DNA from 4 places in the Paenibacillus sp. GCM10027629 genome. Region 1 is predicted to be linked to each of the others. Evidence: riboswitches for the same ligand, from Rfam matches in the RefSeq annotation. Region 1 holds a riboswitch; each other region holds the start of a gene.
What was found. Region 1 has a riboswitch for cyclic di-AMP ahead of kdpA (potassium-transporting ATPase subunit KdpA). Riboswitches for the same ligand answer to the same signal wherever they lie in the genome.
Positions count from the first base shown of each region.

Region 2: linked by a shared signal. The riboswitch ahead of ACFQZR_RS27585 (C40 family peptidase) and the one ahead of kdpA (potassium-transporting ATPase subunit KdpA) in region 1 are both predicted to bind cyclic di-AMP.
Region 3: linked by a shared signal. The riboswitch ahead of ACFQZR_RS15100 (APC family permease) and the one ahead of kdpA (potassium-transporting ATPase subunit KdpA) in region 1 are both predicted to bind cyclic di-AMP.
Region 4: linked by a shared signal. The riboswitch ahead of ACFQZR_RS27790 (resuscitation-promoting factor) and the one ahead of kdpA (potassium-transporting ATPase subunit KdpA) in region 1 are both predicted to bind cyclic di-AMP.

Region 1 covers NZ_JBHTGZ010000010.1:29,938-38,043, reverse strand. Annotated here, with positions in the region: gene ACFQZR_RS19650 (universal stress protein) at 1-700, opposite strand, end outside; gene kdpC (potassium-transporting ATPase subunit KdpC) at 776-1,402, opposite strand; gene kdpB (potassium-transporting ATPase subunit KdpB) at 1,436-3,475, opposite strand; gene kdpA (potassium-transporting ATPase subunit KdpA) at 3,501-5,180, opposite strand; cyclic di-AMP (ydaO/yuaA leader) riboswitch at 5,363-5,530, opposite strand; cyclic di-AMP (ydaO/yuaA leader) riboswitch at 5,623-5,810, opposite strand; gene ACFQZR_RS19630 (inorganic phosphate transporter) at 6,189-7,193, opposite strand; gene ACFQZR_RS19625 (DUF47 domain-containing protein) at 7,313-7,924, opposite strand.
Region 2 covers NZ_JBHTGZ010000020.1:39,514-47,619, reverse strand. Annotated here, with positions in the region: gene ACFQZR_RS27595 (M1 family metallopeptidase) at 1-1,032, shown strand, start outside; gene ACFQZR_RS27590 (carbamoyl transferase) at 1,045-1,848, shown strand; cyclic di-AMP (ydaO/yuaA leader) riboswitch at 2,169-2,305, shown strand; gene ACFQZR_RS27585 (C40 family peptidase) at 2,311-2,811, shown strand; gene ACFQZR_RS27580 (diaminopimelate dehydrogenase) at 3,006-3,983, shown strand; gene gdhA (NADP-specific glutamate dehydrogenase) at 4,236-5,609, shown strand; gene ACFQZR_RS27570 (PucR family transcriptional regulator) at 5,688-7,382, opposite strand; gene ACFQZR_RS27565 (ankyrin repeat domain-containing protein) at 7,538-8,106, shown strand, end outside.
Region 3 covers NZ_JBHTGZ010000009.1:1,231,750-1,239,855, reverse strand. Annotated here, with positions in the region: gene ACFQZR_RS15115 (chromate transporter) at 1-810, shown strand, start outside; gene ACFQZR_RS15110 (RrF2 family transcriptional regulator) at 923-1,324, shown strand; gene ACFQZR_RS15105 (NAD(P)/FAD-dependent oxidoreductase) at 1,402-2,304, shown strand; cyclic di-AMP (ydaO/yuaA leader) riboswitch at 2,490-2,648, shown strand; gene ACFQZR_RS15100 (APC family permease) at 2,837-4,663, shown strand; partial or broken gene ACFQZR_RS15095 (flavin-containing monooxygenase) at 4,767-5,306, shown strand; gene ACFQZR_RS15090 (DUF3231 family protein) at 6,138-6,650, opposite strand; gene ACFQZR_RS15085 (hypothetical protein) at 7,018-7,392, shown strand; gene ACFQZR_RS15080 (hypothetical protein) at 7,389-7,679, shown strand; gene ACFQZR_RS15075 (hypothetical protein) at 7,778-8,106, shown strand, end outside.
Region 4 covers NZ_JBHTGZ010000021.1:9,442-17,547, forward strand. Annotated here, with positions in the region: gene ACFQZR_RS27780 (HD domain-containing protein) at 1-1,291, shown strand, start outside; gene ACFQZR_RS27785 (TatD family hydrolase) at 1,342-2,109, shown strand; cyclic di-AMP (ydaO/yuaA leader) riboswitch at 2,291-2,477, shown strand; gene ACFQZR_RS27790 (resuscitation-promoting factor) at 2,746-3,870, shown strand; gene rnmV (ribonuclease M5) at 4,015-4,560, shown strand; gene rsmA (16S rRNA (adenine(1518)-N(6)/adenine(1519)-N(6))-dimethyltransferase RsmA) at 4,566-5,468, shown strand; gene yabG (sporulation peptidase YabG) at 5,575-6,468, shown strand; gene veg (biofilm formation stimulator Veg) at 6,594-6,869, shown strand; gene ACFQZR_RS27815 (small, acid-soluble spore protein, alpha/beta type) at 7,023-7,196, shown strand; gene ispE (4-(cytidine 5'-diphospho)-2-C-methyl-D-erythritol kinase) at 7,340-8,106, shown strand, end outside.

The DNA of each region.
Region 1 (8,106 bases):
GCCGCTCCAGCGAGTCATTGACGCCCTCCGCAACGAGTCGCAGCGCCAACTCCCGCAGAACAGCCAGATTGCCATGCCGGAACACGGAGACATCTGCTGGAAGCTGCAGCCCATCCAGATGCCCTTCCGCCATCCGCTTCAATAATGTCTCCGGCGTGACGTCGATTAACCGGACTTCGTCCGCCATTTCGAGTGTATCCGTAGGCACCGTAATCTCCGGCTTAAAGCCGATATAGGGCTCGGCAAGCTCCGCGACCTCCTGCAGTTCGTAGACATTGACCGTCGTCGTGACACTAATGCCTTGCTTCAATAGATATTGAATATCCTCTAGCCGTGTGGCATGGAGCGCGCCAGGTCGATTCCGATGCGCGAGTCCATCAATGAGCACCGCCTCTGGATTCCGCTGGACGAGCGCCTCCAGATCGATGTCCTTCTGTTCAACGCCATCCTTCATCCAATGGATGCTCAGTACCCGCTCTAGATCGCCGATCTGTTCCATCGTCTCGGGCCGCTGCCGCGTGGAAATCGCCGTGAAGACGACATCCACGCCTTGACTTGCTAACTGGTGCCCTTCACGAAGCAGATGGTACGTCTTCCCCGAACCGCTGACCGCTCCGATCAGAATTTTCAGATAGCCTCGCGACAACCGCGTAATCGACTCCAGAATTTCCTCCGGTGTTTTCCTTCGAAACTGCTCCATGCCCCTACCCCTTTGGCTCATATGTTGACATGAACATGCCCACCCGATCTAAGCGACCGAGTGGACACATCCGCATTATTTCATTAATTTCTGCAAATCAATATTCAGCATCAATACATTCACGCGTGGTTCTCCGAACACACCAAGGTCACGGCCTTCGGTATGGCTCTCAACAAGCTTCTCCAGCTCTCCAGCGCTGATCCCCGTCAACTTGCTGATTCGAGGAATTTGCACTTCAGCACTCTTCGGAGAAATATGCGGATCTAGGCCCGATCCCGAGTTCGTGAGCAGTTGAATTGGCACTTCACTGAGCGGCACATCCGGGTTATTCTTCGTCCATTCCGCCGCTGATTCCTGCGTCCGCTTCAACATATCGGGGTTCGAAGGCGCATAGTTGTTCGATCCCGAACTCGCTGCATTATATTCAATACTGGATACCCGCCCTTGGAAATACTTCTGATCCTTGAACATCTGCCCGATCACCTCGGAACCAATGACGGTACCGTTCGCATCCTTGATCAGACTGCCGTTCGCCTGCTTCGGCATCAGCACTTGCGCAAGGCCTGTGGACAGGAGCGGATACACCAGCCCACAGAGGATAATAAATACGAGACTTATTCGTATAGCTACCGAGATGATCGAGCCCACCGACGTTCGGGCAGGCACCTCAACATTTGTATTTGTATGCAAATTCATATTCATGATTATTCCATCCTTCCCTCTCTCCATGCCACGCTAAATCCAGATATGAACGAACAAATCTATCACTTTAATCCCGATGAACGGTGCAATCACGCCGCCAAGACCATAGATCAACAGGTTACGGCTGAGCAGCTTGCTTGCGCTCATCGGCCGATACGCTACACCCTTCATCGCGAGCGGGATTAAGAGCGGAATAATTACGGCGTTAAATATTAATGCCGATAAGATCGCGGACATCGGTGACCCGAGCCCCATGACGTTCAACACATGCATCTCCGGAATAGCTAACATGAACATTGCGGGGATAATGGCAAAATATTTCGCCACATCGTTCGCGACACTGAACGTCGTCAATGCACCGCGCGTCATGAGCAGCTGCTTCCCGATCGATACGACTTCAATGATCTTCGATGGGTCGGAATCCAGATCCACCATGTTCGCTGCTTCCTTCGCCGCAATCGTACCGCTGTTCATCGCGAGCCCTACATCCGCTTGCGCTAACGCTGGCGCATCGTTCGTGCCATCGCCTGTCATCGCGACGAGCTTACCTTCGGCTTGCTCCTTGCGAATGACAGCGATTTTGTCCTCCGGCTTACTCTCAGCGATGAAGTCATCTACACCCGCTTCACGCGCAATCGTTGCGGCCGTCAGCGGATTATCGCCCGTACACATAATCGTCTTGATGCCCATTCGGCGAAGCTGTTCGAACCGCTCGCGCATCCCCGGCTTCACGGTATCCTTCAAATAAATAATGCCTAACAATCGATCATTTACCGCTACCGCGAGCGGTGTTCCGCCTTCCGAGGCGATCTTGTTCCCTTTGTCTGTCAGATCAGCCGGAATCACGCCGCCTTGATCCAGTACCCATTGCTTCACCGCATCGATTGCCCCTTTACGAACCTTCCATCCATTGGTTAGGTCCGCACCGCTCATCCGCGTCTCGGCTTTGAAATCGATAAACTCGGCATTTCTCGCGATCTTATCGTCAAAGGCATATCCTTCTTTTCGTACCCACTCCAGCACGGAACGGCCTTCCGGCGTCTCATCCTGCATCGAGCTCACGGCAGCCCATTGGGATACTTCTTCTACTGTCGCTTTCCCCACGGGCACCATGTCACTCGCCATCCGATTCCCGAAGGTAATCGTACCTGTTTTATCCAGAATCATTGTGTTAATATCGCCCGCTGCTTCAACCGCTTTCCCGGACATCGCGAGCACGTTATATTGCGTCACGCGGTCCATCCCCGCGATCCCAATTGCGGACAACAAGCCCCCGATGGTCGTCGGGATCAAGCAGACTAACAAGGAGATAAGCACCGGAATTTCTAAGTCGACTCCTACATACTTGGCAATCGGCGCTAGCGTCATAACTACAATCAAGAAGATCACGGTCAATGTAATGAGCAAAATATTAAGCGCAATTTCGTTCGGCGTCTTCTGACGCTCGGCCCCTTCGACGAGGGAGATCATGCGATCGAGGAACGATTCACCCGGATCATTCGTGATCCGTACTTTAATCTGATCACTGACGACGCGTGTTCCGCCCGTTACGGAGCTGAAGTCGCCACCCGCTTCCTTCATAACTGGCGCAGATTCACCGGTAATCGCGGATTCGTCTACCGTGGCGAGTCCTGCGATCACTTCGCCGTCCCCAGGGATCATCTCACCCATGGATACCACGACGACATCCCCCTTACGAAGCTCTGTCGCTGGCACTTGCTTCACGCCGCCGCCCGGCTGCACTTTATTCGCCATCACGTCGCTCTTCGTCTGCTTCAGTGCATTCGCTTGTGCTTTCCCACGCCCTTCAGCGATCGCTTCCGCGAAGTTCGCGAACAGGACGGTGAACAGCAAGACGATGAATACCGTTAAGTTAAAGCCGAAATTCGCTTCCGCGCCAAATGCAGATGGAAATAGCGTTAACAGCAGGACGATGAACGTACCTAGCTCTACCACGAACATGACCGGATTTTTGATCATGATCAGCGGGTTCAATTTGACGAAGCTCTGGCCTAGCGCATATTTCAATATATCTGAAGTTATTAATGATTTACGTTTCATGGTCGAATCCATGTTCTTTCACCTCGTTAAATGATCTCTACCCTAATGTCAGGAACTCTGCAATCGGCCCAAGGACGAGTACAGGCAGGAACGTCAATGCACCAATGAGAATGACCGTTCCGAGCAGCACCCCAGCGAATAGCTTGTTATCGGTGCGGAATGTCCCAATCGTCTCAGGCACCCATTTCTTGCGCACGAGTGAACCTGCAACACCGAGCAGTGCCACGATGGAGACGTATCGACCGAGGAACATCACAATCCCTGTCGTCATATTCCAGAACGGCGTGTTATCCGCCAAGCCCTCGAACCCGGAGCCGTTGTTCGCTGCCGATGAGGTGTACTCATAGAGCACTTGCGAGATGCCGTGGAACCCTGGATTCGTAATGGCACCCGATCCTAGATCGGTTAAGAACGCAATGGCCGTCGGGCCTAAGATGATCAACGGATGGACGAGAATCGCAATCGCGATCAGCTTCATCTCGTGCGGTTCAATTTTCCGACCTAAGAACTCCGGCGTACGACCGACCATTAAGCCTGCCAAGAACACCGCGAGGATCGCATACATCAGCATATTGACAAGCCCTACGCCATCGCCGCCGAATACCACGTTCAGCATCATGAGCGACATCGGTACGAGACCGCCAAGCGGGGTTAACGTATCATGCATATTGTTGACCGTACCCGTCGTTGCCGAGGTTGTCACGGTCGTGAATAGAGCGGATTGCGCAATCCCGAATCGTGCTTCTTTCCCCTCCATACTGCCTTGAGATGTGTCTGCACCGATCGTATTCAAGACCGGATTGCCGTTGCTTTCCGAGATATACACAAGACTTAGGAAAGCTGCGAACAAGATGCTCATGACAGCGAACACGATCCAGCCCTGCTTCTGATTCCGAGCGAATCGTCCGTACGTATAGGTCAGCGATGCCGGGATACACCACATCATCAACATTTCGAGCACATTCGTAAGTGGGTTCGGATTCTCGAATGGATGCGAGGAGTTCACTCCGAAAAATCCGCCGCCATTCGTCCCCAAATGTTTAATCGACTCGAGCGATGCTACAGGACCAATCGCGATCTGCTGCGTCTCGCCCGTAATCGTGTGCGCTTGAACCGTAGCGTCCAGCGTCTGCGGCACTTGGAGTCCAACGAGCACCAGTGTCATTACGATCGCCATTGGAATCAACAGTCTCGTATGGGCCTTCACGAAGTCCGTGAAGAAATTACCAAGCCCTGTGCCCTTCTTCGTTAATCCGCGGATAAAGGCAATCGCCACCACAATCCCCGTCGCCGCCGAAGTGAACATCATCATCATGATGACGATCATTTGCGAGAAATAGGATAAGCCTGACTCCCCACTGTAATGCTGTAAATTCGTATTGGTCATAAAGCTGATAATCGTATTAAAAGATAACGTCGGCTCCATATTGTCGATCCCGTTCGGATTGAGCGGCAGCCAGCGCTGTGTCAGCAAGACGCCGAACCCGATAAGCGTCAATACAAGGTTGGTTAGCAGTAAGCTAAGTACGTATCGCTTCCACGACATGTCGCCGCGGTTCTTCAGCCCGATCAGCCAAAAGATCCCTTTCTCCACCGGACCAAATATCCGATCACTCCGGTTCGGCTCATTCGAAAATATATGATAGATATACGTACCGAGCGGCTTCACGATCAAGAGCAGCAGCCCGATAACAATCACGATTTGCAGTAAATCCATTCCCCAGTTCATAGTCGATCTCCCTTTTCAACAACATTTTAATCAACGTGAAAAAAGTTAATTTTTCTCATTTCCCTTAAAAAAAGGCATAAAAAAAGAAGCCTGCGGGGGAGGTTATCCATCGCGGCTTCAATAATGGGCATGGCGAATCGCCATGCTGCGCACATATTGAATACGTTCAAGTTGCCTCTCTCGAGACGCTTACGAGGTTAGCTGTCGGATTCGGGCCTTGAGAGTCGCCCTACCTTAGCGCCGTACAAGACGGTGCCTCGGATTCACCCCGTGGTCAGCTCAGCTGACCGTTGGTTCCCCCGCTCTTTGCCTTAGCAAAGACTCAGCGTTAAAGACATGTAAAACATTTTTCATCGCTTCATCAATCTATTTCACATCATAACCACAGATCTATTTCGCATCTGCAGCCAACGTTCGTCTACACTTTCCTTCATCCTCTCTCATTCGCTTACGAGGTTAGCTGTCGGATTCGGATGGTGAGAGTCACCCTACCTCGGTACCGTTGTACCCAGGATTCACCCCACATGTTCCTGCTCTCGCTCTCACACGAGCCACAGGTTCATGACTTATTTGGTTCCCCCGCTCCTTGCACATGCAAGGACTCAGCAATGTTCATGAATCGTATCATACTCCTCGTGTTGCAACTTGTAAAACCTTAAATTGGTTTGAAATGGAATCTGAAAATACTGGAAATCGTCATGAAAGCGTTATGAATGATATGAATCTCTCGAAACCTCCTATTTTCACGCGATAGATCACTTTCGCGCGATTTTCCAGGATGAATGTACAGGGTGCCCAGCCATCTTATGTCATTCACCGCAGTGAAATCCCGCAGTCCTCTTTTTATTAACGGAACACTTCGGCAGCAAAAAAATCTCCCTCTGATCAACAGTGTGTACACTGCCAACCAAAGGGAGAGCTTTAACCTTTACATTTCACCTTGCCGCACACAAAAAAAGCCAACCCTCTTCACCGAAGGTTAGCTTCTCTCCACATTTATCTATAGAATAATAGATCAATCACTTTGAACACGGCCATCGCAAGCACGAATGCAATCGGAATCGTCACGATCCAAGAGATGACAATACGACCTGCTAGGCCCCATTTTACCGCCGAAAAACGCTTCGCGGAACCTACACCGAGGATCGCTGAGGTAATCGCATGCGTTGTACTAACGGGCAAATGCGCTAGCGTTGCCGTCATAATAATAGCAGCTGACGATAAATCCGCTGCAAAACCGTTAATCGGTTCGATTTTGAAGATTTTCGTACCCATCGTTTTAATAATTTTCCAACCGCCGACAGATGTACCGAGTGCCATCGCTGTTGCGGCCGAAATTTTAACCCATAACGGAACATCCAAATTATCTTGTATTCCTGCTGAGACAAGAGCGAAGGTAATGATCCCCATCGCCTTTTGCGCATCATTCGTCCCGTGCGTATAAGACTGAAGCGCTGCCGTCATAATCTGCCCTGTGCGGAAGCCTTTATTGACCGAATGCGGACTCATTCGACCGAAAATGAGCTTCAGAATCGTCATCACGATATAACCAAGAGCAAATGCAATAAGCGGTGAGAAGATAAGTCCTTCTACGATTTTCGTAAACCCGGCATAGTTCAAGCTGTCTGAACCCGCTCCTATAAAGACTGCACCCGCGAGTGCACCAATGAGTGCGTGAGATGAGGACGAAGGAATTCCGAACCACCAAGTCACAAGGTTCCAGATGATCGCGGCGATTAAGGTCGCTATCACAATCTCTACCCCATTATCCAGCTTGGAGGGGTCTGCGACGCTTCCCCCGATCGTCTTCGCAACCCCGGTAAAGGACAAGGCACCGATGAAATTCATCGTTGCTGCGAGCAGAATCGCATGCCGCGGCTTGAGTGCACGCGTCGAGACAGATGTCGCGATGGCATTCGCCGTATCGTGAAATCCGTTAATAAAGTCAAATGCTAGAGCTAATAAGATAACAATACCTAAAACGATCATTGTATGATCCATAGAAATGTATTGCACAGAACGACTAGAGGTTCTTCAAAAAGGTAACTTTTTGAAACACACTATTTAGGTGTTCCCGCGCAACTCTGTCCTCCTTTATTTCACCTATCGTTCACGCGACCTTAGGAGTTGCGCATAATAATGGTTTCAAGAATATTAGCAACGTCTTCGCAATTATCCGTCGTTTGCTCCAGACGCTCGTAGATTTCTTTTTTCTTAATCAGCTCAATCGGATCTTTCACCGCAGCGAATAGATCTTTGATACTCTTACGCAGAATATCGTCTGCTTGGTTCTCAAGGTCATTAATAAGGATCGTATGTTCGCGAATCGCGAGCAATTTTTTCTGTGACAATAGTCGAATCGCTTTTTGGATTTCAAATGCGCTATCGAGTAGCACTTTACCAAATTGTTCGATCGAAGCATCGTATTCCTTCACATGGTACATATCAAAGCGCGATGCACAAGCTTCAAGCCCGTCTAACACATCGTCCAGCGAGGTAGCCAGCGACATAATATCTTCACGCTCGATCGGCGTAATGAACGTCTTATTCAACTCTTTAATAATCGTATGGGTGAATACGTCACATTTCGACTCCAGCTCTTTCATTTCCTTGGTGAAAGCTGTCGTATCTCCTGGCTTTGCTACATACTTCGCAAAAATATCCGCGCCTTGGACAATGGCATCGGCCATATTTTGCAGATTTTGAAAAAATACATCGTTCTTCTTAAACATACGCTGTCCCCTCTGCTTCAAATTGCTTAGATTACCTTAATAATGAGAATTATAACCTTTGTTATCTTATCACAAGTGACATAGTGCTTGTAAAGGAATTGTAAAACAAAATCGTGAATTTCTTTTAACAGTTTGCCGATATTCGCCTACAATTATCCAGTCCGCTCGACAAAATTAAATCC
Region 2 (8,106 bases), on a different contig from region 1:
GTACGAATCAAGCTATACCTTGATCCAGCGCATAAGGATCTACAAGAGCGGTACTTCCATGCTGCCAAGGTGGCGCTTGCCCGTTACAGTGAATGGTACGGAGAATATCCGTATTCTACGCTATCGATCATCGTACCGCCCAAAGAAGGTAACGGCGCGGGCGGGATGGAGTACCCAACCCTCATTACAGCTTTTGGCGCGATGGATGACAACCCCGGATATGATCTAGAGCGTACCGTTGTGCATGAAATCGGACATCAATATTTCTACGGCATGCTCGCGAGCAATGAATTTGAAGAAGCTTGGCTGGATGAAGGATTCACCTCCTATGCAGAGGACCGCGTCATGGAGACGGAATACGGGATCGTCGCGAATTTGCCGATTGAATCGAGCTACATGACTGACCCAGCTCCTCTGTCTCTCTTTGCATGGAAGTACAAAGACTCCAATCAGTACGCCGAAAATGTGTACACACGTGGCAAGCTGGTGCTTATCGCCCTAGAGAAGCAAGTGGGAGCCAAGACGATGGCCAAAATAATGAAGACATACACGAAGAAATGGGCATTCCGTCATCCTACCACCTCAGATTTCCAGCGTGTCGTCGAACAAGTAACGAAGAAGGATTGGACCGATTTCTTCAATCAATATGTCTATAAAGGGTTCATGACGGACTATGCTGTAGAGAGTATTACCGCCAAGAAGGTAGAAAATAACGGAACATCCGCGTATGAATCCAAAGTCATTCTTCGTAAAAAAGGCGGTGATTATCCGCAGGTTCCTGTCGTATTCATGTTCAAAGACGGCACTTCCGTCAAGCGAACCTGGGACGGCGCATCAGCAACGATTCAATATACACTCACCCATAAGACACCGCTGGATTGGGTCATGATTGACCCGCAAGACACCATGGTGCTCGAGAATAAACGCATCAATAACTATATGAAGGCCCAAATTGATGAGGCCGTCAAAACACGAATCAATTTCAGCACAGCGAAACTGATCGAGAGTATCTTGAACGCACTCGGATGGTGAGGTGAACCCGGAATGAACTATATTAAAGAAAGTTTTAGCATCGTCAAACATCATTTTTATATCGTCATCATTCTATTCTTGTACCAGCTGATCTGGGGCTTCTTCCTCTATCGATTTATCGACGCCATCGTGGTCCCTATTCTGGAACACTACCCGGATCCCCACCCCACCGAGACGAGTATGCAGATGTTCCTGATTGAGAGTCAGTTCCAACTTATGAAAACGGACATCCTCGATTATTACCTCTGGATGCTCGCAGGGCTGTTCTTGATTCGCATGTTAATTACCCCATTCATCAACGCAGGACTCTATTATTCTATTCATCACCAAGACGATAAAGGACTCCTGTTCTTCAAAGGCATTAAATACGCTTGGAAGCCGGTCTGCTTGTTCTATTGGCTGGAGAACCTGCTGATCCTTGCTCCCGCGTACTGGGTAGTTCCATACTTCTATCAGGAATGGAAGCTCTACGATCTAGAGCACCTGGGGATATCCTTCCTCCCGATCATCTTCGGATGGATTGTATTCGCTTGGATCATTCACCAGTTGTTCTTATTTATGCAATTTGGACAGGTGAGCAAGGCCGGGGTATTCCAAGGGCTGCTTCTCTCCCTCAAAAATCTGCCGATGATCCTGGGGATCACCCTTCTATTACTTGCACTGCTGTTATTGATAAGCGGAATTTTCACAGCGGCCGCATGGATCTGGACAGGACTCCTTGCCATTATTCTTCATCAGACCTATCATCTCGTCCGCTCCATCGTCAAGGTATGGGGTATTGCAGCACAATATAAATTGTGGCAGAGCAAATGCTAATTCAACCCTACAAAGTGATGTTATTGCTTCGAAGCTGATTCAGGTACTTTGCGGGGGCCCCGAAAAAGAAATAAATCTAAGCGAGCGCCCTGGAAGCTCAGAATGCTGAAACTCGTCCAAATGTCATGAGAAGTAACAAATAAACCCGAATTTCGCCTAGCGAAGCTCGGGTTATTCGCTGTTTTTCGCAAAAAAAAGGGATAAAAACGTAAAAAGGGTTTGTCAAAGAGCAGACCGTCTGGTAGAATAACAATTAGTTAAGATTTTGTAATAAGTTTGTAATCAATTTTGTCATTATTGACACTTGTATCCGGTGCACCAAATCATTGAAGCCGAGTTCCTGCGCACCAGGAAACGGGGGAACCATCTTTGGGTGAATTGATCTTGCAAGTAAGGGATCATAGGGAGCCTTCAACCGAACCCTTAGCTAACCTCGTAGGCGTTGGAAGGAGTTTTACCCTTTTGAAAAAGTTATTCAGCTCTACGATCGTGGCACTTGCATTAACAATGGCAGTCTCTGTTGGTAGCGCTTTCGCTGCTGATTCCAAACTTGACAAAGAAGTTAAGGATGTTCTTGGCACTCGCTATCTGAGCGGTGGCACATCGACAAGTGGATTTGATTGCTCTGGATTTACGATGTATATCTTCAAGCAATTCGACGTCAAACTTCCACACCAATCAGGATCCCAGTACAAGATGGGTAAGAAAGTTGCAAAATCTGATCTTGAATCCGGAGATCTCGTATTCTTCAATACAAACGGTAAAGGCATCTCGCATGTCGGCATCTACGTAGGTGAGAATAAATTTGCACATGCATCCAGCAAAAGAGGGATTACAATTTCTAGCTTAAGCGATTCGTATTATGTGAAACGTTATGTTGGTGCAACAAGAGTGACGAATTCGGACATTTTTGATGACACCAATGACAATGACGGGAATCAAGATCACGATGATGTAGAATAATAAGGAGGAGCCCGCGAAGTCCATCCATTGGACACATCGCGGGTTTCTTTTTAACCAAAGTCGTATTAATAAAAGTAAGAACCTCGATAGAGGTTTTTTCTCACCAATAACGTTTACATTTAATGTAATATATCTATATACTTTAAAGGGTGGACAAGCAGATTATTGGAATACCCTAGAGGAGGACTTTATCAATGCAAAAGATTAAAGTAGGTATTGTTGGTTACGGTAACTTGGGGAAAGGCGTAGAGAAAGCGATTCGCCAGAACCAAGACTTGGAGCTCGTAGCGGTATTCACGCGCAGACAGCCAGATCAAATCGCGACAGAAGGTATCAAATTCGAGCATATCTCTGCTGCAGAGCAATATAAAGGCATCATTGACGTGATGATTCTGTGCGGAGGTTCGGCGACAGATCTTCCAGAACAGACACCTGTCATCGCCAAAATGTTCAATACGATCGACAGCTTCGACACGCATGCGAAAATTCCCGAATTTTTCAACACGGTGGATACAGCTGCGAAAGAAGGCGGTAACCTCAGCGTTATTTCGACAGGCTGGGATCCGGGATTATTCTCCCTTAATCGACTTCTTGCTGAGTCTATCCTTCCCGAAGGCAAAGATTACACGTTCTGGGGCAAAGGCGTTAGCCAAGGCCACTCCGATGCGATCCGTCGCGTACCAGGCGTGAAAGCTGGCGTACAGTACACTGTACCGGTTCAAGAAGTCATCGACCGCATTCGTTCGGGTGAGACGCCTGAGCTTACTACACGTGAGAAGCATCTGCGTGAGTGCTATGTTGTCGCTGAAGAAGGTGCAAACCAAGACCAAATTCGTGAGACGATCGTAAATATGCCGAACTATTTCTCTGATTATGACACAACCGTGACATTCATCTCCGAGGAGCAGCTTCAGGCTGAGCACCAAGGCATGCCACATGGCGGATTCGTTATTCGCAGTGGTGTAACTGGTGAGAATACGAAGCAAATTATTGAGTTTGGACTCAAGCTTGAGAGCAACCCTGAGTTCACGGCAAGCGTACTTGTAGCTTACGCTAGAGCGGCTCATCGCCTTAGCCAAGAGGGTGCAACTGGCGCGAAAACAGTATTCGATATTCCACTTGGATATTTGTCTCCGAAATCGGCTGAAGAGCTTCGCCGCGAATTGTTATAGTCTATATATTTGCGCAAACCTGGTCATCTTAACGATGATCAGGTTTTTTGTTTTTTACGGAAGCGATTACATGTTTTATGTAATAGTAATGTAAACGTTTTTACCGTTTATCGCTTTAGTGCGATAGCGCTATTTAATCGCTTTGTAAAATAATTTCTATTGGAGAAATGACGTCATTTTGTATAGTATAAAATGCAAATCATCGTACACAAAGTGTAAATCAAAATTTAATAAAGGAGTGTTTGAACAGTGATCACGGCCATCCCAGAACAAAATCAAACGGCAGCAAAAGAATATGTACAATCGGTTTATGAATTGGTAATCAAACGCAACCCATACGAGAGCGAGTTCCACCAAGCGGTAAAAGAAATCCTCGATTCCCTCGTGCCTGTATTCGCAAAGCATCCGAAATACAAGGAGCATGGCATTCTTGAGCGCATCGTTGAGCCTGAGCGGATGGTATCGTTCCGTGTGCCTTGGGTGGATGACAACGGCAAAGTTCAAGTGAACCGCGGATTCCGCGTACAATTCAACAGCGCGATCGGACCTTACAAAGGCGGACTTCGCTTCCACCCTTCCGTTAACGCCAGCATCATCAAGTTCCTCGGATTCGAGCAAATCTTGAAGAACTCCCTGACTGGACAACCTATTGGCGGCGGTAAAGGCGGATCCGACTTCGATCCGAAGGGAAAATCCGACAACGAAATTATGCGCTTTACGCAAAGCTTCATGACCGAATTGTCGAAATATATCGGACCGGACGTTGACGTTCCTGCGGGAGACATCGGCGTTGGCGGAAGAGAAATCGGATATATGTTCGGACAATACAAGCGCCTACGCGGCGGTTACGAAGCTGGCGTATTGACAGGCAAAGGCATTATCTACGGCGGAAGCTTGGCGAGAACAGAAGCAACAGGTTACGGCTGCGTATACTTCGCGAACGAAATGCTGACAGCAAAAGGCTTAAGCTTCGAAGGCAGCACGGTAGTTGTCTCTGGTTCAGGTAACGTGTCGATCTATGCGATCGAGAAAGCTCACCAGCTTGGCGCGAAAGTTGTCGCATGCAGCGATTCGAACGGCTATGTGTACGATCCGAACGGGATCAACCTTGAAACAGTGAAGCGTCTCAAAGAAGTAGAACGCAAACGGATTAAAGAATATGTAGCAGAGCATCCAGGCGCTGTGTACACCGAAGGATGCGACGGCATCTGGTCCATCCCTTGTGATATCGCACTTCCTTGTGCAACGCAAAACGAAATCAACGAAGAATCAGCGAAATTGCTGGTTGCGAACGGCGTGAAAGCAATCAGTGAAGGCGCGAATATGCCTTCGACGCTTGAAGCGATCGACGTATTCTTGAACAATCAAGTATTGTTCGGACCTGCAAAAGCTGCCAACGCAGGCGGCGTTGCAGTATCCGCCCTCGAAATGGCACAGAACGGCATGCGCTTGCAGTGGACATTCGAAGAAGTCGATGCGAAGCTTCACAGCATCATGAAGAACATCTATGCGAACAGCGTTCGTGCAGCTGATGAGTACGGTTATTCCGGTAACTTGGTTGTCGGCGCGAACATCGCCGGATTCCTTCGTGTAGCTGATGCGATGATCGCGCAAGGCATCGTATAATATCCAAGAAAGTCATCGAACGAATAGATATAGCATAAGAGCCGGGCGTCTCGCGTAAGCGATAGCCCGGCTCCCTTTTTATACTTTATTCAACAATCGGAAGATCTTCAGCGCGAGTTGAATCTGCAGCAACTCCTCCGAATTTTTCAAATCTGTACCGAGCATTTCCTTGATCTTATCGATGCGATAGATGAAGGTGTTGCGGTGAATGAACATCGCTTTGGCTGCTTCACTGACATTGTGATTGTGAATGAAGTAGTTCTCCAACGTAATCATAAAGCTTGTCCCGTACGTATTATCATGTTCATAGAGCTTGCCGAGCCGTTTCAGGAAGAAGTCTTCGAGCTCCATCTCTTTGATATTGGAGTCTAAGAAATGATAGACCGAGTAGTCCTCGAAATGCGACACTTCGCCATGACTGCCGAATTTCTGCATCAGCCGAATCGCTTCATGGGCTTCTGAGAAGCTTTTGTGCAGCGAACTGATCGACTTATACTGTCTACCAATACCAATCGTAAATGTCGTCTTCTTAATCTGCTTCTGCAACTTCTCATGCAGCTCAATGGCATAATTTTTCGTCTCCGAGACCGTCACGTTTGGCCGGAATTCATTCTGACCGACCATAATAATAATCCGTTGATTTCGGTAGAAACAGGTTACTTCCCCATTCGCTCCACTTGAATCCTCATAGACCAATTCCACGCATTTTTTCGCCAGATTATCCATTTCATATTTACGGACGACCATATCATCGAACCGCTCCGGATCCATGGGTTCCATGTTGATCACAACGCAGTAATACATATAATTCGAATTCAAGCCATGCAAATCACACAACGTCTGGATGGTATCCGTCGAGGTCAGCTTCCCGGTCAATAAGTCGTCGAAGAAGTCTTGGCGAATTTGCAGCTTCACTTCTTCAATTTCCTTCGCCTTGATGCGTTCGAGCGCCATAATGGTCGAGGATTGCTCCAGGACGATATAGTCGAATTCCGTCAGCTCGCGGACCGTCTGCCAGACGACAATATAGCCATAGATGTAATGATCAACAGCAACCGGCAGAATACGACATTTGATCTCCTGCCCCTTCGTATAGTAGATCCGCTTGACCGACTTTTTCATTTCACTCATATTACTCGGAATAGAATCACGGAAATCCCGGGTGAAGACAGGCCGGTTCGGTATTAGATGCAGGCTTCCCTCGAGCGGAATTGGGTTGTCCTCCAGCTCCGTATAGTGCAGCAAATTCCAATCCCGATCGAGGAAAATAATCGGATTATGAATCGTCTCTGATAGCTCCATCGAAATCCGCTCAATTCCCCCGCCTTCAAGCGCAATTCGGAACAGAATGTTATGCATATCCAGCGTTCTTCGATTCAATAAATCATATCTTCCCGATGCCTTCTCATTAATGATCGCAATCACCTTAGACAACGGATAAGTAAATGGGAGCTCTAGTAAGGGCAGGCCGTATTTGTTCGCAAGATCAATCATATTCTGCGGAAGCTTATCGAAATAACGCTTCATTTTGACACACAACCCCGCGCAATTGATTTCCGCAAGCTCACGAATAATCCGATTCTGAAGCTCTTCATTTCCTTTAAAAATATAACCCGTAGATAAAAGTAATTCGTTCGAGGACAACCAGTCAAATGCATCTGGATTTTCCATAATATTGACAATCGATATCACATTATTGATTCCCTGCTCTCCAGCAACGACCTTAATGCCTTCGATTGATTTGATATGGAGTAAATCTTTTACTGTAAGCATTTTCCTCACCCCTTTATTTTTACCAGTTCGATTGTATTATTGTGCACCCTGCACAATGGACTTCGACTTTTTTTAGTGTTGTTAACCAATGCTCATTTCATGTAACCGCACTACAATAATTCTGCAACACCAATTCACGATGTGGAGGTTTTCGGATGTCAGACAACAACTTGGTACAACAGTTTCTTGAAGCAGCAAGTCAGGGCGATGTCGCAACTTTGAAGGAATGCTTAGAGCAAGGTATCGACATCAACGTAAGAAACAAGCAAAAAAGAACGGCGATTCTGATCGCTGCAATGAATGATCATTTGGAGGCTGTATCCTTCCTCGTTGAAGCTGGAGCGAATGTGGATTTGCAAGACGAAACTTGCTTCAACCCATTCTTATTCGGCTGCATTAACGGGAAGCTCGAGCTCGTCAAACTGATGATCAAAGCGAATACGAACATTGAATTATTGACTCGCTTCGGCGGCGTCGGCATTACCCCTGCAAGTGAGAAAGGCCATGTTGAAGTTGTTCGTGAGCTCCTAAAGACAACAGACATCAATGTGAATCATACGAACATTTGCGGTTGGACGCCTCTCATCGAAGCGATCATCTTGAATGATGGCGGAGAGAAGCAACAAACCATCATTAAGCTCTTGATCGAACATGGCGCAAATGTGCACATGGTGGATAAGTACGGTGTAACACCACTTGAGCTTGCAAGAAAGAAAGGTTTCGG
Region 3 (8,106 bases), on a different contig from region 1:
GCGCAGGCCATCCTGAGTATGGGTCAGAAGCTAACGCCAGACCGCAGCCGCGCGACATTGGCAATTATCGCAATGACGATTACACTCTTATGGCCAACAGCATTGAGTCAGGTTCTTATCATTCTCGTGGCAGGCCTTATCGGGATGTTGTTCTATCGGAAATCAGAACTATCGTATGGCCCAAACCTTTCGATTCCGATTCGTCGTAGAACAGCTGTCGTATGCTTGACAGTGTTTGTAGGACTATTAGTGATATTGCCTATCCTTCGGCCAATCGTAAATGGAACCGGGTTGTCCTTATTCGATAGCTTCTATCGCTCAGGATCGCTTGTATTTGGAGGCGGACATGTCGTGCTTCCTATGCTTGAACGTGAAGTCGTCCCGACAGGCTGGGTGACCAAAGCTGATTTCCTAGCCGGATATGGGGCTGCACAAGCTGTGCCAGGTCCATTGTTTACCTTCGCTAGTTATTTGGGCGCGATGACGAGTGGGGTGAAGGGAGCGATCATAGCGACGGTGGCCATTTTTCTCCCTGCATTCCTATTAATCGTTGGGGCATTACCATTCTGGAGTTCCATTCGGAGAAGCCCCAAGCTTCAAGGCGCATTCACTGGCATTAACGCAGCCGTTGTCGGTATTTTACTGGCAGCGTTATATAATCCGCTCTGGATAACGGCAATTCTTACGCCTGTTGATTTTGCATTTACTTCCATCTTGTTCTTGATGCTCGTCTTCTGGAAGCTACCTCCTTGGAGCGTCGTGATGACTGGAGCGATCGGTGGTACAGTAATTTCACTTCTGCTCATGTGACATGCTGATCGTACCGGGGGCTTGGCTCCCGGTGTTAGCAACAATCCTTGACTAATCTTTGCATCAAGGTTATTGTAGATAAATAAAGTCTATAATTGATTGGGGTGAGAAGATGAAGTTCTCCAAAGCGACAAACTATGCCCTTCATACAATGCTGATTTTGGTTGCATTCGCACCGGATAAACCCGTCGGCGTACAACAGCTTGCTGAAAGGCAGGGCGTATCTTCTACCTATCTGTCGAAAATCTTGACGAAGCTGGTAAAGGCCGGATTAATTGAATCGGCTTCAGGGGCTAGCGGAGGCTATCGACTGAAAGCAAAGAAAGAAGATATCTCGTTCTTGGACGTTATTCATGCTATTGAAGGTACGGCATCCTTGTTCCATTGCGGCCTTCATGATGATACGGAATGTGCGATTCAAAGCGTGATGATTTCTGCCGAAGAAGCGATGGAGCAGCAGCTTCGCAGCAAAAAAATCTTCGAGCTTGCTCAAGAAATAACGTTGTCTAAGTAAGGCATCGTTATTTTTTGGCATCAATTATAGATATAATATATCTTTGATATCTTTTAAAATTCGGAGGGATGATTCTTATGATGTGCGATTGTGCTATTGTGGGCGGAGGCCCAGCGGGGTTAAATGCCGCGTTGGTGCTGGGAAGAGCTAGGCGGAGTGTAGCAGTAATAGATAATAATCAGCCAAGGAATCGCGTTACGCATGCGTCTCATGGGTTTATTACGAGAGATAACGTCACACCTGCCGAGTTCAGGCGTATTGCCTACGAAGAGATACTACGTTATCCATCCGTACGGCATTGGCAAGTTGACGTAACCCATATACGCAAAACAGAGCAGGGGTTCGAAATCAAGACCCAATCGGATGAAATCATCCAAGCAAGAAAGGTTATATTGGCTACAGGGTTGAGGGAAGTCTTTCCTGACATTGAAGGTCTGCACGACTTTTATGGATCAAGCTTATTTAATTGCCCTTATTGTGACGGATGGGAGCTCCGAGATCAGCCACTTGTCATTGTGTCAGAAGAAGCTGGAATATTTCATACGGCTAAAATTATGTATAACTGGAGTCAGGATTTGGTTGTCTGTACGAACGGACTTGAAATCTTAACGGAAGAACAACAAGATATCCTCTTATCCAAAGGACTTCGTATCATGAATAAACCAATCAAAGCTTTCACAGGTAAAAATCGTATGTTGGAGGAAGTGCATTTTACTGATGGCACTTGGATCAAGCGGAGCGGCGGGTTTATTACCCCTACCTTCGTATCTAAAGCAGCGTTTGGCGAACAGCTTGGCTATGAGACGACAGCATACGGGGGTATTGTGACCGATCCAGCAGGAAGGAGCTCTGTTGCAGGTCTATACGCAGCAGGAGACGCGGCTTATGTAAGACCTTCTCAAGTTATCTATGCTGCAGCTGCAGGGAGCAAAGTTGCAATGACTGTCAACGCTGACCTAACAGATGAGGATTTTTTATAAAAAATAAAGAATCACGGCGTGTGAAATAGATAATGAAAGAGCAAGATACAAGTAAACGTTTTCTTGGTATTAAAATCACCCATTTTTTTATTTGCAGCCATCTTTTTCGCGTTTTACAAGGTTATCAATATGGCGTAATATTCAATGTTGGAAATGAACATTACAAGATAAATCATTACAATAAATTCTCATATTCGCTGAGTTTTCCGTTAGGGAAAACGGGGGAACCAACGTGATGGATAAAAACATATCATCACATGGGGTGAATCTGCAGTTATGCAGTAGGGTGACTCTCACCATCCGAATCCGACAGCTAACCTCGTAAGCGTTGATCGAGAGAGAGGATATGAATACTGTGATCGCGTCAATATGACCACAGAGGTTCACGCCTCTGTGGTTTTTTATTGTCAAAATTCGTGAATGACGGCTTGGAGGTTGGTCTTTGAGATGGATAAAACATCGCGATACAAGGGATTATAGCTACATATTCAGACAACAAGTTGTATTAACCAAAAGGGGAGCAATACTTACGATGTTATCCATTTTAAAACGAGTATTAATTGGAAGACCACTCAAATCAACGGAATTGGGCGAACAAAAAATCAATAAAACGAAAGCATTAGCTATTCTGTCTTCAGATGCTTTATCCTCTGTCGCATACGGTCCAGAGCAGATTTTAATTGTTCTGATCACCATTAGCTCAGCTGCATTTTGGTATTCGATCCCCATTGGAATAGGTGTCTTAATTCTATTAACCGCTCTAATTTTATCCTATCGTCAAATTATTTTTGCATATCCGCACGGTGGCGGGGCTTATGTCGTATCCAAGGAAAACCTTGGCATGTACCCTGGGTTGGTCGCGGGCGGATCTCTATTAGTTGACTATATTCTTACGGTTGCCGTAAGTGTATCTGCGGGTACAGATGCCATTACGTCCGCATTTCCGAGTCTACATGAACATAACGTAGGGATTGCTATCCTATTTGTTGTGTTTATTACGATCTTAAATTTAAGGGGCGTAACGGAGTCGGCTTCCATCTTGGCTTATCCAGTATATTTGTTCGTACTTGCTTTGTTCATTTTATCGGGCGTGGGCATTTATAACATCCTGACAGGTCAAGTATCCCCTGATCTGCAAGCCCCAATCGGAACACCGGTCGCAGGAATCAGTTTGTTCCTATTATTAAAAGCATTTGCATCAGGAAGTTCAGCCTTAACAGGCGTAGAGGCGATTTCGAACGCGATACCGAACTTCAAGGATCCTGCACCGAATAACGCAGCTAAGACGTTAATTGCAATGGGATCATTACTCGCGCTCTTATTTTCAGGGATCATCTTCTTAGCGTACTATTATGGAATTTCTCCTAAAGAAGAGGTTACGGTAGTATCACAGATCGCTGAGCAGACCTTCGGAAGGAACTTTATGTATTTCTTCATCCAAGGAACGACGGCATTAATCTTGATCCTTGCGGCGAATACAGGGTACTCTGCCTTCCCATTACTAGCGGTTAATCTGGCCAAAGATAAATTCATCCCAAGAATGTTCACCATGCGTGGAGACCGACTGGGATATTCGAACGGAATTATTTTCTTAGCCGTCATGTCCATCATCTTAATTGTTGCATTCGAAGGGAAGACGGAACATCTCATTCCCCTGTATGCGGTCGGAGTATTTATTCCATTTACACTGTCTCAGACCGGGATGATGCTGAAGTGGCTCCGTGAGAAGCCGAAAGGCTGGGTTACCAAGTTTATTATTAACACGACCGGCGCTACGATTAGCTTGATCGTCACACTCGTGTTCTTCATCACCAAATTTACACAGGTGTGGTCCGTATTAATCTTCTTGCCGATAATTATTGCTATATTTCATCAAATTCGGAAGCACTACGATGCGGTGGGCGAGCAGCTTCGCATTACAGATTGTGAGCCTGCCCCACCAATTGAGGGAAATGTCATTATTCTTCCAGTCGCAGGGATTACACATGCGGTTGAGAACTCGCTGAATTACGCGAAGTCATTGTCAGCTCACCAGATCATTGCGGTACACGTTCCTTTCGAACGAGAAGATGAATTGATTTTCGAGGAAAAATGGAATAAATGGCAGCCAGACGTGAGACTTGTGACCTTGCATTCACCGTATCGAAGTATCATTAACCCATTAACGAAGTTTATTGATACCGTTCAGCGGAAAGCCAGCGAATCCAACTATCAGGTGACGGTCATTATCCCACAGTTTATTCCGAAGAAAGGCTGGCATAATATCTTGCATAACCAGTCGAGCTTGATGATTCGAGCACACTTGTTATTCCGTCGAAATGTGATAATCACGACTGTACCGTATCATTTGAAGAAATAATGCATCGATTATCAGCTGTCTCAATTCGTTGAGGCAGTTTTTTTGATTAAAATATTAGTATATGATAATATGCTCATATATATCGATAGGGAGGTTGAAATGAATGCGGGCAGAAATTGATATTCTCATCATTGGTGCAGGTCAAGCTGGATTGGCTGCTGGATATTATTTGAAACAAGCGAACAAGTCATTCTTGATTCTTAGTAAGGAGAAAAGCATTGGTGATGTCTGGCGAAATCGGTATGATTCCTTGGTTCTATTCACCCCGAGATGGTACAGCGCCCTACCTGGACTTCGACTGGAGGGTGAACCGAATGGATTCGCGACGAAAAATGAAATTGCGGATTATTTGGCCCGATACGCGATACACTTCGATTTACCTGTTCAGCTTAATACAGAAATACGCTCCATGACCAAGGAGAAGGATTTCTTTATTGTTCGGACGAATGCCATGGAGTTTATCGCCAAGAAGGTAATCATCGCGACGGGTCCGTTTCAAAAGCCATTTATTCCAGATATAGCGAGTAAAGTACCACATGATATGTATCAAATACATACGGCGGATTACAAGAAACCTTCTGATCTAAAAAAGGGTCCTGTACTTGTCGTTGGGGCAGGGAATTCTGGCGCACAGATTGCAGTTATCGATGATTTTATCGTTGCTGGGATGTCACCAAGATTCGAAGATATGCCATATGATTTTACCGATATGGTTCAACGCTTACGAGATGGTGAGACAAATGTGAAGTTCTCGAATGAGCTCAATAAACCTGTTCTTGAAGTGGCGGCTATGTTCGACGAATACCGGAAACGCGTTGCGGAAATGGCCATCAAATGGAACGACTGGCGTCAAGGTAAGATCAAAGGAGAGCCAGCCGCGCAGCAGCCGGAACAGCAGTCGCAGACTGAAGAAGTCGAAGCTCCTGATTCTCAAGGTGAAGCCGATAGCTCCGATTCTTCTCCGCCTAGTGAAGAGGTTAGCTTTGAATCTGATGGTCCATCTGATGAATCTGCAGGTGACGCTAAATCTGATCCTGCCCAAAGTGGCGTTACGGACACGGAAGATAAGCAGGAGATCACTGCTGTAGACGTTGATGCAGATATTCTTGAAGCGTATATCCTTGAACATAAACCGCAGTTCGACGACGTAGAGCTAGATTTCCCTGAACTTCTAAGACAGCGTAAGGAAGATAAAAAGACCTGGATGAACATCGCGACTAGTCTGAACATTTCTAGCGGCAAGTTCAGTGCGGCGTGGAAGTCATATAAAGATTTGGATGCGAAGAAGATGAAAGCGGAGGGAGCGGCGTAAGCCGTTCCTTTCGTAGAGAAGAACTCGCTAAGCTATCCCACCTGCATATACAGAATTTTTGGGTAAGCAACTTCTGGAGAATTTATTTGTTAACGCCTAGCTGAACGGATATTAAGGAGATGGCAAAGCCCCACTCAATGAGCAGGGCTATGATTTAAATATTTATTCTTCTTCAGGTCGTTTCACTTGAAGAGGAGGAGGGATTAACCAGCCTTTTTCTTTGGTCATTTGTAGAATTCGCAGGCCCAAGGCGGTTTTAGTGATATGGTATTTTGCAAATAAAGCACCAATATCTTCTCTGATTGTTTGACCCATTGCTTGACTACAAGCAACAAGTCCGATAGAAGTATCTGCAGCGATTTTAGCAGCTATTTCAGGATCACTAAATCTTGCGCCGACAGGGATGTCCTCAAGGTTTGCGGATGGTCTATCAGGCATAATTGGCGCAGTGGGGATTCCATTATCAGTGAGCAATGTATCGCATTCTTTAATCTCCAACTTTGCCTGATCAATAAGAGCTTCCAATATTTTTTTAAGATCCTTGTCACCTGAGTGATTTAAATATGCTTGGTAGCAGGAAACAGCACCTCTCGCAACTATAGAGGCCGACCAAACGCTAAAAATCTCACCATAATGCATTGGTTCATCTTTTGGATTTCCACTTAGAATACCCATTAATCTAACTCCTTTTAATGTTTTTGTACAAAACTTTAAAACCTCGAGACATGTAAACGAGCCGCCAATCAATAACGTGGGGGTAGTATTGTTCGGCGAGAAAGTGAGAGCAAGACATACACAACGATTTACTCAAACCCGTGACTTAAAAGCAATCGTTATGTACCCCACAATATGATAACCAAACTGATTATTAGTATTCATAAATTGATTAAAGGAGAGGTCAAAACCAAGAGGAGAGAATGGAGAGATGAAAACAGCTTCATAGAAGGAAGCTGTTTTATGGGCGGGTGCATGGGGAAGCCAATGGAACCACCATATTGTAATAAGTGTTTCGAGGAACTCTTGAATAGAGGAAGTGAACCGAATGATGTTAACGGATGAAGCCATAGAAGAAATCTGGAACAAAGCGAATTGTTCACGGGGTGATGAAGCACATCTTCGCGATGATGTATTTGATCTAATTAATGATTTGCAGGAATCAACGAAAGAAGTAAAGAGATTGAAAGGAGAAGTTAACGCAGAAGATAGTGAATCATTTCTTACTATTCAAAAGAATGAAGATAACTTGAATAACGCAATAAGAGTTTTAAACGAGATAGCGAATAAAGGCGGTCTAATTATGCCAGGAATTGATTGTGCCAGATTAGAAAGCATTAAATTTGTCTGCGACAGTAACTGCGGCTATGAAGACACTGATTGGAAATTGACCAAGGAACAGTCAGGAAGTGTAGGGGAATGATTGAATGGGCGTTACAGCATTACATCCATACGTTTATACTTCTGCTAGCATTAATAGTTGTTGTGGACAATATCGCAGCGAATTGGGCGAAGGTTCGTTATTTAAAGAACAAATCAATAATCCGATCAAAAGGCCATGAACGGACCCAATCCGCAGAATGGATCACTCGGTATAATAGTGAGAAGAACAACTTCCACAAGGCGAATAAAGAGAATGGGATTTTACGCCAGCGCGTCGGGGAGTTGGAAAAGGAGTTGCAGCTGTCTGCAGACGGAGGCAGTAAGTAGACACAACAAAACCCTGCGTCTTGATTGGCGTCAGTGCAGGGTTTCGAACAAATGATATTCTCCTCATCCAAATATATCACACGAAGGGATTGAGGGGAATGACGATGATGTGGGGGCAGGGGGAGCTATTTGCTTTAGCGACGAAGGAAGAAGTCCAGCACACTAAATTCCTACTCGAGAAATATAACAGCATGGTTTCGCAGATGAATGACTTCGAAAGATTCGAGAAGGAGATGTCGCAAGTGGCCGTTGATGGCGAGTCGGCGCGCAGAATAGACAGCGAGGAATATGATGCGAACAAGACCGCCAACGCCGTAATATTGATGGAAAAGCAGCGCTGGGTGTACCAAGAGTACAGCTTTTATACCAGCATGCTACTCAGGGCGTTCGGGCTAATAACAGATGAGGAAGTGCAAAGAGTTATCGA
Region 4 (8,106 bases), on a different contig from region 1:
CAGTTTACAATTACAAGAAGAAAAGGTATTTAAAGACCCAGTACATAAATATATTCATGTGCAGGATCAGACCATTTGGGACTTGATCAATGCCAAAGAATTTCAGCGATTACGCCGCATACGGCAGTTAGGAACGTCTTATTTAACCTTTCACGGGGCGGAGCATAGCCGATTCTCGCACTCCTTGGGCGTGTATGAGATTACGCGCAGGATTATTTCGCAATTCGAACGAAGCGGGTATTCAGATTGGCCGCAGGAAGAGCGGCTGCTTGCACTGTGTGCAGCGCTGCTTCATGATCTTGGCCATGGACCGTTCTCACATTCGATTGAAGAGGCGTTTCAGATGCATCATGAAGATTGGACTTGTCGAATCATTCGAGAGAACTCGGAAATCCATGAGGTTCTACGGCGAATATCGGATGACTTCCCTGAGCGGGTTGCATCTGTTATTCAGAAGACGTACGATAAACCTATTGTTGTTCACCTTGTATCCAGTGCACTTGATGCGGACCGTATGGACTATTTACTTCGAGATGCGTATTTTACCGGTGTGAATTACGGGACATTCGACATGGACCGCATTCTTCGGGTGTTAAGACCTTATCGGGGCCGCATTGTTGTGAAAGAGAGCGGTATGCATGCGATCGAGGATTATTTGATGTCGAGATACCAGATGTACTGGCAGGTTTATTTCCATCCCGTGACACGCAGCTCTGAAATTATCCTGCGACAAATTTTCAAACGGGCACAAGAATTGTATGACAACGAATATTCGTTCCAATTCATGCTGGAGCCATTGCCTTCTTTATTTGAAGGAAAAATTTCAATGGAGCAATATATACGCCTCGATGAGGCTTTAATTCAGACAGTATTTATGCAGTGGACGCAGGAGCAAGATGAGATCCTTGCGGATCTGTGCGATCGGTTCATGGAGCGTAAATTATATAAATATGTCACGTTAGATCACTTGGATGATCAGCAGAAAGATAAGATACATGAGCAATTCGTACATGCAGGGTTAAATCCAGCCTACGATCTGGAAATTGACTCGCCAACGGACTTATCCTATTCGATTTATCGCTCAGGAGAACATCCGATGGGCAAGCAGATTGTGCTCTTGAATCATCATGAACAGCTTCGGGAAATTTCCGAAGTATCCGAAATTGTGCGTTCAATCAGCGGCATTCGCAAAGGCAAATTCCGTTTGTATTTTCCTGAAAATAAACTACGCGCCGTTGCCCACCTGCTTGATCGGGAAATTTCTAAATTATTCGATATGCCAACGACATAATCAAGGACAAAAGATATCAAATTAAGACATTAGAAGGAGATTATGAACTGATGTTATTCGACACACATACGCATTTAGACGCAGTACAATTCGACGAAGATCGGGAGGAAGTCATTGCAAGAGCGCTGGAGCAAGGCGTTACGCAGATGATTAATATCGGGTTTAACCGTGAGACGATCCCGACGACCATGAAATTGGCGGAAAGCTATGATTTTATCTATGCTGCTGTAGGCTGGCACCCGCAAGATGCGATTACGATGCAGCCTGGTGACCTCGAGTGGATTGAAAAGTTATGTGCACATGAGAAGGTTGTTGCGATTGGTGAGATCGGACTGGACTACTACTGGGATACCTCACCAAAGGATGTGCAGCATCGCGTATTCCGTGAACAAATTCGGTTAGCAAAGCGTCTTGATATGCCGATCGTTATTCATAATCGGGATGCGCACGAGGATGTCGTTCGCATTTTGCGCGAAGAGCATGCTGAGGAATGTGGAGGCGTAATGCACTGTTTCTCCGGCAGCTGGGAAATTGCCAAGCAATGCCTAGATTTGGGGTTCTATATTTCATTTGGTGGCCCCATTACATTCAAGAATGCAAGGGTTCCCAAAGAGGTGCTCGCGAACGTTCCGAATGACCGATTTTTGATCGAAACAGACTCGCCATATTTGACGCCGCACCCCTATCGCGGGAAGCGAAATGAGACAGGTTATGTACGTCTTGTCGCGGAGGCAGCAGCGGAAATAAAAGGGCTGAATTTGGAAGAAGTTGCTAAAATTACGATGAAAAATGCCCAAGCCTGTTTCCACTTAGGATGAAAAACGGTGAAAAACGCATGAAAAACTTAATAAACGGGTGAAATAGGTAGTTTTCATCTCAAAAATCGAAGAATATTACAAAATTTTAACCATTAATATCTAAAAATGAGTTTGATGCCTTCTTTACAAGCATGGAGCATTCAGAGTATGATTCAAATCAGAGTTTGAATATTGTTCCATCCATTTTGTATCGCTGAGTCTCCAAATTGGAGAGCGGGGGAACCGATATGGACCTTCTCAGGAGGGTTCGTAATTGATTTCTTAATGGGGTGAATAGAGGGCTTCTCGCCATGAGCGGGATAGCAATCTTAGGGCGACTCTCACGTCCGAATCCGACAGCTAACCTCGTAAGCGTGCAGGGAGAGGTACCCTCGTGCGGCCATCAACTATTGTTTCCAACAGGAAGCCACGAAAGAGACCCTCTTTACGCTAGGCTTCTTTTCTTTTGAATAAAGTTGAGTAGGACGTCATACTGTTACAGAACAGGAGGTGGGGGGACGTACCTAACAGAGGATGGTGTACAGCTGTCACATGCAGGTTGATGCGGCCGTTGTGCAAAAATACAGTATATAGTCTTCGTCAATTTATGATCATGCTTAACACCTGACGGCGGGACTATGAAGGAGGTCTGAAGACGTGGGCGTTTTCCAAACTGAGGAATCCCATGGTACACGATCATCCAGCATGTCTTTCGCATTGCGATGGATGCATGAAAACGTGCGTTTGATATCACTCGTGGCTCTACTGTCACTCGCGATGACTTTCATGTTAATGGTGGTGCTGAATGTTTACGCCAAGAAGGATATTTCTCTGGTCGTAGACGGACAACATATCCAGGTCGAAACGACAAACACAGTATTACAGCACCTACTGGATGAACAAGCTATACAAGTCGGCGCATACGACAAGCTGTCGATGCCGCTCCAATCGGAGCTTAAGGATGGTGACAGCGTTGAAATTTGGCGTGCGGTTCCCGTTCTTGTCACAGCAGATGGTCAGACAAAAAACTTGTTTACGACCGAAAAAACAGTCAAAGAAGTACTCGCAGCTGCGAATATACCAATATCTGAAGACGATAAAATTACACCTGCGCTGAATACACCGATTTCGAACAAACTGGATATTAAGATTACACGCGTCAGTACGAAGTTGGTAAATCGCGAAGTATCGATTCCTTTTGAATTCGTCAAAAAACCCGATGCAACGCTCCTGCAAGGCAAACAGAAGCTAATCCAAGACGGAAAGTCTGGACTTGTTGTTCAGAAGATTGAGAAGGTCTTCGAAGATGGCAAGTTGGTTTCGATCAAAATGGTTGATAAGGCCTATAAATCCAAGGCAACACACAAGATCGTTGCTTATGGTACAAAGAAACCTGAGGCTAAAGTCCGAACTTTGTCTGCTAGTGGACCAGGGGTTGCGAAAATTCATAGCCTTGGTAAAGAAGTGAAATATGCAAAAGTGCTGAAAAATGTAACGTTAACCGCCTATTCTTCGGAAGAAGATGGCATTGGAACGCGGACGGCTTCAGGCACGACCGTAACCGAAGGGCGCACAATCGCTGTAGATAAGGACGTCATTCCGATTGGTTGGTGGGTATACATCGAAGGAGTCGGATTTAGACGAGCGGAAGATACAGGTGGCGCTATTAAGGGCAATAAGATTGACGTGTATATTCAATCCCTAAAGACAGCGAATAAATTCGGCCGTAAGAAGGGGCATACCGTCTATGTGATTGGACCGGTCAAACCGTCGGCGAGCTAATGAGGGTCGTAATTCTAGGCCATGCTTCATTTGCCAATCGTGTATTAATCATATAGTATTATCCATAACAATATGCCATGATAAGAAGAGGGAAACCTCTTCTTTTTGTATTTTGCGGAAGAAAAGAAAGGAAGCGGATTGTACATGATTAAGGAAGTCATCGTGGTCGAAGGGAAAGACGATACCACGGCCATTCGGCGGGCTGTAGAGGCCGATACGATCGAGACCGGGGGGTCTGCCATTAACAATGCGATATTAAAGCGTATTGCGCTGGCTCAGGAGCGTCGAGGCGTAATCATTCTGACAGATCCGGATCATGCCGGGGAACGTATTCGCAAGATTATATCGAATCGTATCCCGGGCTGCAAGCACGCTTTCTTGAAGGAAGCGGATGCCACCTACAAAGGGGACATCGGTGTAGAGAACGCATCGCCAGAAGCAATCCGGTATGCGCTGGATCATCTACGAACGGAATATGAGAAGAATGAACAGCTCATCGATTGGGGTGATCTGATGGATGCAGGACTAATTACCCATCCGAATGCAGCGAGTCGCAGAAGGGCGATGGGGGATATACTTGGGATTGGCATGTGCAACGGAAAGCAGTTCTATAAACGGTGCGGCATGTTCCAGATAAGCCGAGAAGAGTTCTTGGCCGCGTTAGAGCAAATTGAAAATGAAGGGCTGTAGAAATGATGAAAGAAATCAATTCAGCTGGGGCACGCATCGATATTGCGACGCCGAAGCGGACGAAAGATATTATTGGAAAGCATGGATTTTCATTTAAGAAAAGTCTAGGTCAGAATTTTCTGATTGATATGAATATATTGAACAAAATTGTAGATGCTGCAGAACTTGATGAGACCATGGGGGCTCTTGAGATTGGACCTGGGATCGGAGCGCTGACAGAACGTCTTGCGCAGACGGCAGCAGAAGTGACAGCAGTAGAGATCGATACACGATTGATTCCGATTCTGGAAGAGGTACTTGCACCTTATCCGAATGTAGGCGTCGTTCATGGAGACGTGCTGAAAGTGGATTTGAAGCAAATTTTCGAGGAGCGGTTCTCTAAGGTAAGCAAAGTCAGTGTCGTAGCGAATCTTCCTTACTATGTTACGACGCCCATTCTTATGAAGCTACTCGAAGAACGTCTACCGCTGCAAAATATTGTGGTGATGATCCAGAAGGAAGTGGCGGACCGGATGGCTGCTCGCCCAGGTGGGAAAGACTACGGCAGTCTAAGTGTAGCAGTCCAATATTATTGCGAGCCAGAGCTGGTATGTACGGTACCGCATACGGTGTTCATTCCACAGCCGAACGTGGAGTCTGCTGTGATTAAGTTGAAGGTGCGGGATACACCGCCAGTTCAGGTCGCAGACGAAGCCCATTTCTTCCAAGTAGTACAAGCCTCGTTCGCGCAGCGACGGAAGACGATTGCGAATAACTTAAAGGCGAGATTCTTCAATGAAGGCGGCCGTGAGGCGCTGGAAGCCGCGTTACAGGAAGCGGGTATTGAACCTCAGCGCCGAGGCGAAACGCTAAGTATCGCTGAATTTGCGCGTCTTAGCGACGTATTGTTGGCAGCAGGACGGGTATAACCGCTAAAATCCGGTTGATTGCAGGAAATCGATGTGGATTCGAACAGAAGATAGACACCAATCCATGGGCACCTCCATACGATAGACAGAAGAGGTGATTTGGGCCATGAAGCAAGGAGATCTTGTCGTTCGAAAATCGTATGGCGGAGACGTCACATTTCGCATCGAGGCATTTATGAAAGATTTAGTGATTATCAAGGGGATTGACTTTCGTCTATTGGCGGATGCTCCCACGAATGATTTGATGCCTGTAACCGAGGGGAAACCTCTACACTATAAAGAAGAGCAGGCGTTTATTCGTGCGAAGGAATCGACTCGGCTTCTGGAACAGCATAGACGCGTGCAGACCGAGCGGAACCAGGCAGATTTGAATCAGAAAATGATGAACCACCAACCTTACTTTGAAGTACCCGGCAAAGTGCTCCACTTGGACGGGGATCCGAATTATTTAAAGAAGAGTCTAGATTTGTACAATCAACTGCGGGTCCCAGCCGAAGGCCATTACGTGACAGAAGCAAACATGGCTGACGTCCTCTACCGACTGCTTCCCCGTGTAAATCCGGATATCGTTGTCATTACCGGACATGACGGCGTCTATAGGCATTTGAAGAATCGTGATTTGTACAGCTTATCCAGTTATAAGAACTCTCAGAATTTCGTGAATGCCATCAAAACGGCACGGCAATATGAACGGAATTTCGATGTATTGAATATCGTTGCAGGGGCATGTCAGTCGCATTTCGAAGCACTGCTCCAAGCAGGTGCGAACTTCGCAAGCTCACCGGGACGTATTCTCATCCATGCGCTAGATCCGGTGTATGTTGCAGCGAAGGCATCTTTTACACCGATCCGGGAGACGATAAATATTGTGGAAGTTCTCTCCCAGACGATTACGGGAACCGACGGTATGGGTGGTATTGAGACGCGGGGAAGTTATCGAATCGGTCTTCCGAAACTTCGAGACTTAACTAATTTGGACATTGTTCCGTCGATTCCGTGAATAATTTTCGAAATTTAACAAATTTTCCGTTGACAACTTCAAATAATCGTTGATATAATATTCAGTTATTTGACATCACCCCTTGAATTGGTTATAATGGACAAGGAAAGAGGTGGTAGTTGACAATGGCTAAAAATGCGCTGTTGGAAATTAAACGTAGCCTAGAAGCCCATGTCGGGCGAAAAATTATGCTGCGAGCAAACGGTGGTCGCCGAAAGACCATTGAACGTACCGGTGTACTTGAAGAAACCTACCCATCTGTTTTCATTGTTAAACTTGACCAGGACCAGAACGCATTTAAGCGTGTTTCATACAGTTACGCCGACATTTTGACGGAATCTGTGGAATTATCGGTATGCGAGGACGATGGCCAAGTGCGCATCACATATATCCAGAATTAAGGCTTTTGTAGTAAGCATCACGGCAGCCCTTCGGGGCTGTCTTTTTTCATGGAGTGATAAGTGAGTATGATCTGGATAGGGAACAGCCATACTAACGATAAGGGCAGCGAATACACTCCAGTCATAAATACATCCCTTAAAGGAGGACCTGAGATGAGCCGCAGAAGAAGTGTCATGTCAGATCAATTGAAAGTTGAGCTTGCAAAGGACCTCGGGTTTTATGAGACAGTCCAGAATGAAGGTTGGGCCAACATCCGAGCCAAGGATGCAGGAAATATGGTTAAACGCGCCATCCAATTGGCTGAACAAGCCGCATCAAGAAAATAATCATCATGAGCGAAGGATGTCCGACACAGGTGGCGTTCTTCGCTTTTTATTTCCTGTGACGGCTTCAAATGACTTCAATATATGATTCTGATATAATATGTTAAGTTCCTAGAACGTTCGATCAGATAAAGTAGGTGAAGACCGTGAAAGTATATGAGAAAGCGCCAGCCAAGATCAATTTATTGCTGGACGTGTTACATAAAAGAGAAGACGGTTACCATGAAGTTGAGATGATTATGACGATGGTCGATCTCGCAGATCGTCTCGAGATGGAGGAATTGCCTCGCGACACGATTATTATATCGAGTCAAGCGGGTTATATTCCGCTTGATGAGAAGAACCTTGCCTTTCAAGCTGCGAAGCTTATTAAGAATCGCTATGACGTCAAGCAGGGTGTCTATATCCACCTGGATAAGAAGATCCCGGTGGCTGCAGGTCTTGCAGGGGGAAGCAGTGATGCAGCAGCAACACTGCGTGGATTGAATCGCCTCTGGAAGCTGAATATTCCGGATCATGAACTTCAGGAGTTGGGTGCTGAGCTGGGCTCAGATGTTCCTTTCTGCGTGACGGGAGGTACGGCGATTGCTCGAGGTCGTGGCGAGAAATTAGAAATGATCCCGAATCCGCCGCAATGTTGGGTGATTCTAGCAAAGCCGCCGATCAATGTCTCTACTGCTGATGTCTATGGACGGTTTCGGGTAGACAAGTTGAACGGCCACCCGTCCATGGCGGATATGATCTCTGCGATCGAAAATCAGCAGTTCCACGATGTGTGCGGACAACTTGGCAATGTGCTCGAAGATGTTACCTTATCGCTATACCCTGAAGTACACCAGTTGAAGGATGCAATGATGAAGCTGGGAGCGGATGGGGTATTGATGTCAGGCAGCGGACCGACAGTCTTCGGCCT